DNA from 3 places in the Martinezella jaguaris genome. Region 1 is predicted to be linked to each of the others. Evidence: riboswitches for the same ligand, from Rfam matches in the RefSeq annotation. Region 1 holds a riboswitch; each other region holds the start of a gene.
The links. A riboswitch is a leader RNA that binds a small molecule or an ion and turns the genes downstream of it on or off. The one in region 1 is predicted to bind thiamine pyrophosphate.
Positions count from the first base shown of each region.

Region 2: it holds a riboswitch for thiamine pyrophosphate, as region 1 does, so the genes downstream of both, thiC (phosphomethylpyrimidine synthase ThiC) here and thiC (phosphomethylpyrimidine synthase ThiC) in region 1, are expected to answer to the same signal.
Region 3: it holds a riboswitch for thiamine pyrophosphate, as region 1 does, so the genes downstream of both, CCGE525_RS19675 (YkoF family thiamine/hydroxymethylpyrimidine-binding protein) here and thiC (phosphomethylpyrimidine synthase ThiC) in region 1, are expected to answer to the same signal.

Region 1 is NZ_CP032695.1:1,157,577-1,160,853, reverse strand. It holds gene thiO (glycine oxidase ThiO) at 1-267, opposite strand, end outside; gene thiC (phosphomethylpyrimidine synthase ThiC) at 269-2,095, opposite strand; TPP riboswitch at 2,188-2,320, opposite strand; gene CCGE525_RS27675 (VOC family protein) at 2,697-3,212, opposite strand.
Region 2 is NZ_CP032696.1:172,957-176,233, reverse strand. It holds gene thiO (glycine oxidase ThiO) at 1-229, opposite strand, end outside; gene thiC (phosphomethylpyrimidine synthase ThiC) at 231-2,057, opposite strand; TPP riboswitch at 2,150-2,261, opposite strand; gene CCGE525_RS34935 (OmpW/AlkL family protein) at 2,455-3,135, opposite strand.
Region 3 is NZ_CP032694.1:4,037,325-4,040,601, forward strand. It holds gene CCGE525_RS19670 (arylsulfatase) at 1-1,584, shown strand, start outside; TPP riboswitch at 1,742-1,856, shown strand; gene CCGE525_RS19675 (YkoF family thiamine/hydroxymethylpyrimidine-binding protein) at 1,847-2,455, shown strand; gene CCGE525_RS19680 (ABC transporter permease) at 2,472-3,277, shown strand, end outside.

The DNA of each region.
Region 1 (3,277 bases):
CGGCGCGACGACAAGCGTGCCGTTGCGGGCGACCTTGCCCGGTAGAATCGCCTCCCATCGGTCCGCGGAATCGCGGCCGCGCTCGAGAACAGCCTCATCGGCGCTTTCTCGTTCGCACCAGGGCGCCAGCATGCCGCCTGCGAGCCAGGAGGCAGCTTGGCGGAAATTCCGGCTGGGATCTGAGATCGTGACCTCAGCGCCGCGCCGAAGCAGTTCATGAGCGACCGTGAGGCCGGCAACACCGGCCCCTTTGACGAGGACGCGCATATCACTCGGCCGGATGTGCGGTGGCATCGACCGGCATGTAGAGGTCGCCGCCTTCCCGATATTTCGCCGCCATCGCTTCCAGCCCTTCCTTCTGCGCCTCGGCGCGGATGTCGTGCGAAATCCGCATGGAGCAGAATTTCGGGCCGCACATCGAGCAGAAATGCGCAACCTTGTGGGCTTCCTTCGGCAAGGTTTCGTCATGGAAGCTTCGGGCGGTATCGGGATCGAGCGACAGGTTGAACTGATCCTCCCAGCGGAATTCGAAGCGGGCACGGGATAATGCGTCGTCGCGGACTTGAGCGGCTGGGTGACCTTTGGCAAGGTCGGCCGCATGGGCGGCGATCTTATAGGTGATGACACCGGTCTTGACGTCGTTGCGGTCGGGCAGGCCTAGATGTTCCTTCGGGGTCACGTAGCAGAGCATGGCGGTGCCGAACCAGCCGATCATCGCTGCGCCGATCCCCGAGGTGATGTGATCGTAGCCTGGCGCAATGTCGGTCGTCAGCGGCCCGAGCGTGTAGAAGGGCGCCTCTCCGCAAACGGCGAGCTGCTTGTCCATATTCTCCTTGATCTTGTGCATCGGAACATGGCCGGGGCCCTCGATCATCACCTGGCAATCTTTCGCCCAGGCGACCTTCGTCAATTCGCCCAGCGTTTCCAGTTCGGCAAACTGCGCGGCGTCGTTGGCATCAGCGATCGAGCCGGGGCGCAGGCCGTCACCGAGCGAGAAGGAGACGTCATAGGCGCGGCAGATGTCGCAGATTTCCTGGAAATGCTCGTAAAGGAAGCTCTCGCGGTGATGATGGAGACACCACTTCGCCATGATCGAGCCGCCGCGCGAAACGATGCCGGTGACGCGATTGACGGTCAGCGGGATGTAATGCAACCGCACGCCGGCATGGATGGTGAAATAGTCGACACCCTGTTCGGCCTGCTCGATCAGCGTGTCGCGATAGACTTCCCAGGTAAGCTCCTCGGCAATGCCGCCGACCTTTTCCAGCGCCTGATAGAGTGGCACGGTGCCGATCGGCAGCGGCGAATTGCGGACGATCCATTCGCGGATGTTGTGGATGTTGCGGCCGGTCGACAGGTCCATCACGGTATCGGCGCCCCAGCGAGCGGCCCAGACCATCTTCTCGACTTCCTCGGCCATGGAGGAGGTGACGGCGGAATTGCCGATATTGGCGTTGATCTTCACCAGGAAGTTCCGGCCGATGATCATCGGTTCGCTTTCCGGGTGATTGATATTCGCCGGAATGATCGCCCGGCCGGCTGCGACCTCCTGGCGGACGAATTCCGGCGTCACATGATCAGGAATATGTGCGCCGAAGCTCTCACCGTCACGAAGCATGGCTTCGGCCTTGGCCTTGCGGCCGAGATTTTCGCGGATGGCGATGAATTCCATTTCCGGCGTGATGATGCCGGCGCGCGCATAGGCGAGCTGGGTAACGGCCTTGCCGTCCTTGGCGCGCCGTGGCTGGCGCTTGGCCGGAAATTCCGGTGTCAGCCGCTCGCCGGTCACAAAGCCATTGTCTTCGGGACGCACATGGCGGCCTTCATAGACCTCGACATCGTCGCGGGCGAGCACCCAGTCGCGGCGGAGCTGCGACAGGCCCTGCTCGATGCGGATATCTGCTCCCTCGATGGTATAGGGGCCGGAGGAATCGTAGACGACGACAGGCGGCTCGCCCGATGTCGGATGGACGCTGATCTCGCGCATCGGAACGCGGATGTCGGTGTGAATGTCTCCGGGGATGTAGATCTTCCGCGACGCCGGCAGCGGGCCGGTGGTGACGGTCGGGGTGAAGTTCTTTGCGGCAATGGTCATGGTTTGAGGCTCCAAGTGTTGTTTGGAGACCCAGTCAATCAGCCGGAATGATGGAAAGACGCCGGCATGGAATCCACGAGGGAATCCGAAGCCTTCGAGCGCTTGCACCGTCCCTACGCCAGTATGAACTGGATCAGGTTCAACGGGTCACTGCGCCCACAATCGGCAAAGCCGTATTGTCCAGCAGTATCTCAGCCCCTTGCCGGGACCCCCCTGGTGAATGCCGCAAAGACTATGTCCGGGGCTGAGTCCGTGTCAACCCCGGAACCGCGGCCCCTGGCTGACCAGGCCGCGAGGAAAATGCCGGGATCGAGCGTCCCCTTCCGATCCGCGATCGGGCTAAAGATCAGGACGAGACTGATCGTTTGCAATGGGCAATCTAATTGTCAAAGTTCGTTCAATTTCGCATTCGCCAATAGCCTGACCAGCCAATCAACGAACACCCGGACCCCCGCCATCGTCTTCATACTGCCGGGACCACGGACCCGTTGATCCGATGCCGGCGTATGCCGGCCCAGTCTTGGTTCAAGGCGGACGATTTAATGGTCGATCGATGGTAAATGCAGGGCATTTGATTATTCATTCCTATCGAGAGGGAGTGTTAGTTGGATTGACTTGCTCTCAACAAGCGATGGGGAGAGTTGTCTTCGTATCCGAGCTTGTCGAAGCTTGCGAGCTCCAGGATCAGGCCCCAAGGAGCCCGAAAATAAATCCAGTTGAAGCCTGCCAAAGGACCCGTCTCCACTAAGTTGGGACCGTCAAGCATTTCGATGCCTTGCGCCCGCAGGCGCTCCGCGGAAGCATGCACATCCTGGACTTCGAAGCAGAGGTGCATGCCGCCGACCTCTGATGATCGTTTCGGTGGCGAGGCTTCCTCGCCGCTATATTCGAAGAGCTCGACGCTCGTTCCCTCGCCACAACGCAGGAAAACCAGATCGCGAATGGTCGACTGTGCCGAAGCGCCGAGCTTGTTCTTCATGAAATCCTGATCGACATCGAACGGTCCCGTGCGAAAGACATCGATGGCGCCGAAGACCGCTTGAAAGAAGGCGACGCCCTCTTCGATATTCGGGACGGTGATGCCGATATGATGCATACCGTAGACTTTAGTTGCCATGTTATCTTCCTCATCAGAATGCGGTTGAATGATCGAAATCACGACGTTCGAAAGCAAATTCCAGC
Region 2 (3,277 bases), on a different replicon from region 1:
CCGGCAAAATCGCTTCCCATCGGTCGGCGGAATCCCGACCGCGTTCGAGCACGGCCTCATCGGCGCTTTCCCGCTCGCACCATGGCGCCAGCATGCCGCCGGCGAGCCAGGAGGCTGCCCGGTCGAAATTCTGGCTGGGATCTACGATTGTGACCTCAGCACCGCGGGTATGCAGTTCGTGAGCCACCGTGAGGCCGGCGACACCGGCTCCTTTGACGAGGATACGCATGTCACTCGGCCGGATGTGCGGTTTCATCGATCGGCATGTAGAGGTCGCCGCCCTCCCGGTATTTCGCGGCCATCGCTTCCAGCCCCTCCTTCTGCGCCTCGGCGCGGATGTCGTGCGAAATCCTCATCGAACAGAATTTCGGGCCACACATCGAGCAAAAATGCGCAACCTTATGGGCTTCCTTTGGCAGGGTTTCGTCATGGAAGCTGCGGGCGGTATCGGGATCGAGCGACAGGTTGAACTGGTCCTCCCAGCGGAATTCGAAGCGGGCACGCGACAATGCATCGTCGCGGATACGGGCGGCTGGGTGACCCTTAGCGAGATCTGCCGCATGGGCGGCGATCTTGTAGGTGATGACGCCGGTCTTGACGTCGTTGCGGTCGGGCAGGCCAAGATGCTCCTTCGGGGTGACGTAGCAGAGCATGGCAGTACCGAACCAGCCGATCATCGCCGCACCGATGCCCGAGGTGATGTGATCGTAGCCCGGCGCGATATCCGTCGTCAGCGGCCCAAGCGTGTAGAAGGGCGCCTCGCCACAGACGGCGAGCTGCTTGTCCATGTTTTCCTTGATCTTGTGCATCGGTACATGGCCGGGCCCTTCGATCATCACCTGGCAATCCCTGGCCCAAGCGATCTTCGTCAGTTCGCCCAGCGTCTCGAGTTCGGCGAACTGCGCGGCGTCGTTGGCATCGGCGATCGAGCCGGGGCGCAGGCCGTCGCCGAGCGAGAAGGAGACGTCATAGGCGCGGCAGATGTCGCAGATATCCTCGAAATGCTCGTAAAGGAAGCTCTCGCGATGATGATGGAGACACCACTTTGCCATGATCGAACCGCCGCGCGAGACGATGCCGGTTACGCGATTGACGGTCAGCGGGATGTAATGCAGTCGTACGCCAGCATGGATAGTGAAATAGTCGACGCCCTGCTCGGCCTGTTCGATCAGCGTGTCACGATAGACCTCCCAGGTGAGGTTCTCGGCAATGCCATCCACCTTCTCCAGCGCCTGATAGAGCGGCACGGTGCCGATCGGCAGCGGCGAGTTGCGGATGATCCATTCGCGGATGTTGTGGATGTTGCGGCCGGTCGAAAGATCCATCACGGTATCGGCGCCCCAGCGGGCGGCCCAGACCATCTTTTCGACCTCTTCCGCCATCGAGGAAGTAACGGCGGAATTGCCGATATTGGCGTTGATCTTCACCAGGAAATTCCGGCCGATGATCATCGGCTCGCTTTCCGGGTGATTGATATTGGCCGGGATGATCGCCCGGCCGACGGCAACCTCCTGGCGGACGAATTCCGGCGTCACATGATCCGGAATATGGGCGCCGAAACTCTCGCCGTCGCGAATCAAGGCCTCGGCTTTCGCCTTGCGGCCGAGATTTTCGCGGATGGCGATGAACTCCATTTCCGGCGTGATGATGCCGGCCCGCGCATAGGCAAGTTGGGTCACTGCCTTGCCGTCTCTGGCCCGCAGCGGTTGGCGTCGCCCTGGGAATTGCGGCGTCAGCCGCTCGCCGCTAACAAAACCGTTGTCCTCGGGGCGCACATGGCGGCCTTCATAGGCTTCGACATCGCCGCGAGTAAGCACCCAGTCGCGACGGAGCTGCGGCAGGCCTTGCTCGATGCGGATATCTGCCGCTTGGACAGTATAGGGACCGGAGGAATCATAGACGACGACCGGCGGCTCGCCCGAGGTCGGATGGACGCTGATCTCGCGCATCGGTACGCGGATGTCGGTGTGTATGTCTCCCGGAATGTAGATCTTGCGTGACGCCGGCAGCGGGCCGGTGGTGACGGTCGGGGTGAGGTTGTTTGCGGCAATGGTCATGGTTTGAGGCTCCAAGTTGCAGTTGGAGACCCAGTCAATCAGCCGGAATGATGGAAAGACGCCGGCATGGAACCCACGCGGGAATCCGAAGCCTTCGAGCGCTTGCACCGTCCCTACGCCAGTATGAACTGGATCAGGTTCAACGGGTCACTGCGCACGCTAGCAGTATCTCAGCCCCTTGCCGGGACCCCCCTGGTGAATAGGAAGATGCTAATGCTTGCCAGATGAAGCTGTCAAGCCGGCAGCGATCTGCGTTGATTGGTCCTGCATGCTCTCCATTTGACGAACCTTTCGGGAGGCGTGGTAGAAGCTGCTGCCTGCAATGTCGTTCTTGACCATATCGCAAGCGCTTCTTCTATCGCAAAAGGGGTTGCTGGTCGCCCAGAAGCTTCATCGACTAGAAACGATAGGTCACGCCGGCGCCGAGCAGCCATGGATCGAGCTTAGCCTTGCCACTGACGCCAGCGCCACCGACATTGGCATCGAAATCAGGCCTCAGGAATATTTTTTTCGCGTCGAAGTTCATGCCCCAATGGTCGTCGATCATATAGTCGAAGCCAGCCTGCAGGGCGACACCGAATGTGTTTTTGACATCGAGGCTGCGCGCAGTTTTTCCTGACTGGTTGTAGAAGACCGTGTAGTTGACGCCGGCGCCGACATAAGGCCGAAAAGCGCCAAGCTCGGTGAAATGGTATTGTAACGTGAGCGTTGGCGGCAGCAGCCAGGTCTTGCCAATCTCGCCAAGCGCTGAAATCGAGCCGCCGCCATGGACCTTGGCGTAAGTGGTACCGAGGATGAGTTCCGCAGCGATATTCTCGGTGAAGAAATACGAGATATCGAATTCTGGTATGATCGTGTCCGAGAAGGAAAGATCCGAACCCGGCAATCCGTCGACGCGTCCAGAATCGGTGGTGACCACACCAAGCGCCCGCAGCCGCATCTGCCATGGGCTTCGGTTCGCCACCGCGCGGATGGGAGCCTTAGCTTGTGGTGTCGGCAGATCGGCAGCTTCTGCAGTGCTAACGGCAACCAATGCTGCGGCAGCGACGATGGCACGTGCGATGTCGTTGGAAGTCATCCTTGTCTCCTTCGATCCGAAATTCGTTCAGTCGAGGAGCAGTAGCATCGGCTGGCTCGCCATGATTTGAGGCGGCTCAACTAAAGGAGATTAGTCTGTTTATCGCGGACAAACCCGCTCCTTCTGTGGCAGTTTCGCAACA
Region 3 (3,277 bases), on a different replicon from region 1:
AAGCGACCCAACATCATTATGTTGATGACGGACGATACCGGCTGGAACGATTTCGGCGCATATTCAGGAGGAGGCGCCGCCCTCGGCCATCCAACCCCCAACGTTGACCGCATCGCCAAGGAGGGTGCGCTGTTCACCTCCTGGTACGGCCAGGCAAGCTGCACTGCGGGCCGCTCCTCCTTTATAACCGGCCGTATTCCGATCCGCTCAGCCCTCTCGATCGTGGTGGCTCCCGGCGATGAAAATGCCATCAAGAAAGAAACCCCGACCATCGCCGAGTTCTTCAAGAAGAACGGTTACTTGACCTACTTTTCGGGCAAGTGGCATCTCGGCGACAAGCCGGAGGCCTACCCGATCGAGCACGGCTTCGATGAGATGAAGGAGTTTGCCGCCTACTATCCTGGCGTCTACACCTACGCCGACACCACCAGATACTTTCATCCCTGGTTCCCGTCCTACAATCCAGAGTTCAAGAACGCCTATTTCGACGTCGTGAACATGTATGAGTGGGAGGGTACGGCCGGTCAGCCGGCAAGGAAAGTCAGCGAAATCACCTACGACTATCTGGCGACATTCGACACAAGGCAGACAGATTCCGCGATCGATTACATCAAGGAGCACGCCAAGGACGACAAGCCCTTCTTCATGGATGTGAATTTCATGAAGATGCACAATCCAACCAATCCCAACCCGAAATTTGCCGGCAAGTCGCACCTCGGCGATTACTCGGACGCGCTGTTGGAGCTTGACGACGATATTGGGCGCGTGATGGATGAAATCCGCCTTGAGGCGCCCAACACGATCGTCATCGTGACCGCAGACAACGGTGCGTGGCAGGACGCCTATCCCGACGGAGGCACCACGCCGTTCCGTGGTGAGAAAGGCACTGCTTTTGAGGCGGGTTGGCGCGTACCGGGGCTGATGTGGTGGCCCGGACACATCCCGGCCGGCGCGAAGTACGACGAAATGATGTCGCATATCGATTGCTGGGCAACGCTCGCCAAGATGGCGGGGTTGACCCCGCCGCCGCATGGCGCATGGACCGACAACGACGGCAAGCCGATCTATTTCGACAGCATCGACAATAGCGACTACATCCTCGGGAATGCAAAGCACTCGGCCCGACGGTCGTGGGTCTACATTGACGGCGAAAACTTCATGGGCGCACGCGCGGATGTCGCAGGCGATCCAAGCAACCCCGACCTCAACATCGCGTGGAAATATTTGTGGACGGCCAAGGACACTTGGCTTGGTGCAGAGCAGGATCTCGGCGCGACTGGCGCTGTCTACAATTTAACCATGGACCCGTTCGAGAGGTATGACATGTTGTTCAACGGTGCGGTTGCATCGCGCCTTGCCGGACCCTCGCCCGGAAAATGGGCGGGACAGGACAACGGCTGGGCCGCCGCGCTGATCGTTCCTGTCGTCATGGAGTTCAACAAATCAATTGTTGATTTCCCGAGTATCAAGCGCGTGCCCGGAGGAGCTTCGACCGACTGGCGGCCCGATCTCCAGCGGCCGGACAATCCAGTGCCCTTGATCGATATGAAGCGTCCGCCCAGGGTGTCGGTCACCGGCGACTAGCGGCCGCGCTTTAAGGCACATGTAGTTGAATAGATCTGTCGCCGCTCTACTACTCGGCGGGGCAAGCTGCAGGTGGGTCGATAGCTCGACCCACCTGCAGCTTGCCGACACCTGAATATTTGTCATTGCGTTGTCAAAAGACCGGTGCTAGCTTCCGCGCCGTTCACAGGGGAGCTCCGTAAAGCCGGGGCTGAGATGTGAGGCGACATGCCTCCGGACCCTTCAAAGCTGATCTGGGTAATGCCAGCGGAGCGAGGTTAAAATGTTCTCAGGCGCGCAAGTATCCCTGTATCCCATGTCCGGCAATTTCGCCGGCATCATTTTCGACGCCATCAAGGCGCTCGACCCCTACCGTGATGCGCTTCGTATCGAAACCGACGATATTTCCACGCTTCTGGTCGGCCCGCCCGATGTGCTGCTCGCGGCCATGCGCGATCTCTTCGTCTTTGCCGCACGCTCCGGCGAACATTGCGTGCTCTCGGCCGCCGTCTCGCGCGGCTGCCCCGGCGAACCGGACGATCCGATTTGCGGCGTCAATCTCGGGGACGGCATCAAGGCGTCGCTTGCCGAGCGTATTGATGCGGCGCTGACCGCCGTTGCCACGACACCGGTCACAGATCAGCCGTCAGCTGCGCAATTCTCGCTGTATGTCATGGGCACCGGCGACCATATGGACGAGATCTATGGCTGCATCGACTTCCTGAAACGGTCGGGCACCTTCGATAAGGCCAAGAACTTCTCCACCAAGCTGCGGGGCGATGCCGGCGCCATCTTCGCCACCCTGCAGCAGGCCTTCGTCAATTTCGGTCCGCCCGAAGGCCATGTCACCCTGGACGTCACGGTATCCGCAAACAGCCCGACCAGAGCCTGATCAGAGCTTATCGGTCATGTCACGACGCCTGCCCGCATTTGCGCCATCTGCGCTTCCCACTGCCATTATCGGCGCCTTGTCGGCGATTGCCGCTGCCGTGGGTTTCCTGGCCCTTTGGGAACTCTATGCCGATTTCTCCGGCATCCGCCCGTCGATCCTGCCGGCGCCCTCGCGCGTTCTGGCGCAAGGCTGGATCAACCGGCAGGCGCTGATCGACAACACATGGCCAACGCTCAGCGCCACGCTCGCAGGCTTCGGCTGCTCGCTCGGCGTCGCCTTCGTCTTTTCGGTGCTAATGGACTTCGCCCGGCCGGTGCGCCGCGCGCTGTTTCCGCTCTTCGTCGTCAGCCAAACCTTGCCGTTGGTGGCGATTGCGCCACTCATCGTGCTCTGGTTCGGCTTCGGCCTAGTGCCGAAGATCCTGCTCGTCGCCCTCGTCACCTTCTTCCCGATGCTGGTGGCGTTGCTTCAGGGCTATGAGGCGACGGACAAGGATATCCACGAGTTGCTGATCTCGATGAAGGCCTCGCGCTGGCGGATATTCTTCCTGGCCCGTCTGCCTTCGGCGCTGCCCTATTTCTTCGCGGGCTTGAGGATCGCGATCACCTATGCCGTCGTCGGCGCCATCTTCGCAGAATATGCCGGCGCCGCCAAAGGGCTGGGCATCTACATTCTCAACGCAAAGAACAATTTTCGCCCCGATCTCGTGCTCGCCGCGGTCTTCGTCAGCGCCGGCCTGACGCTCGCACTATTTGCGATCACCGTTCTGCTCGGCCATCTGGCGATGCCCTGGCGCCATAGCGAAAGGCCGACATCGCCATG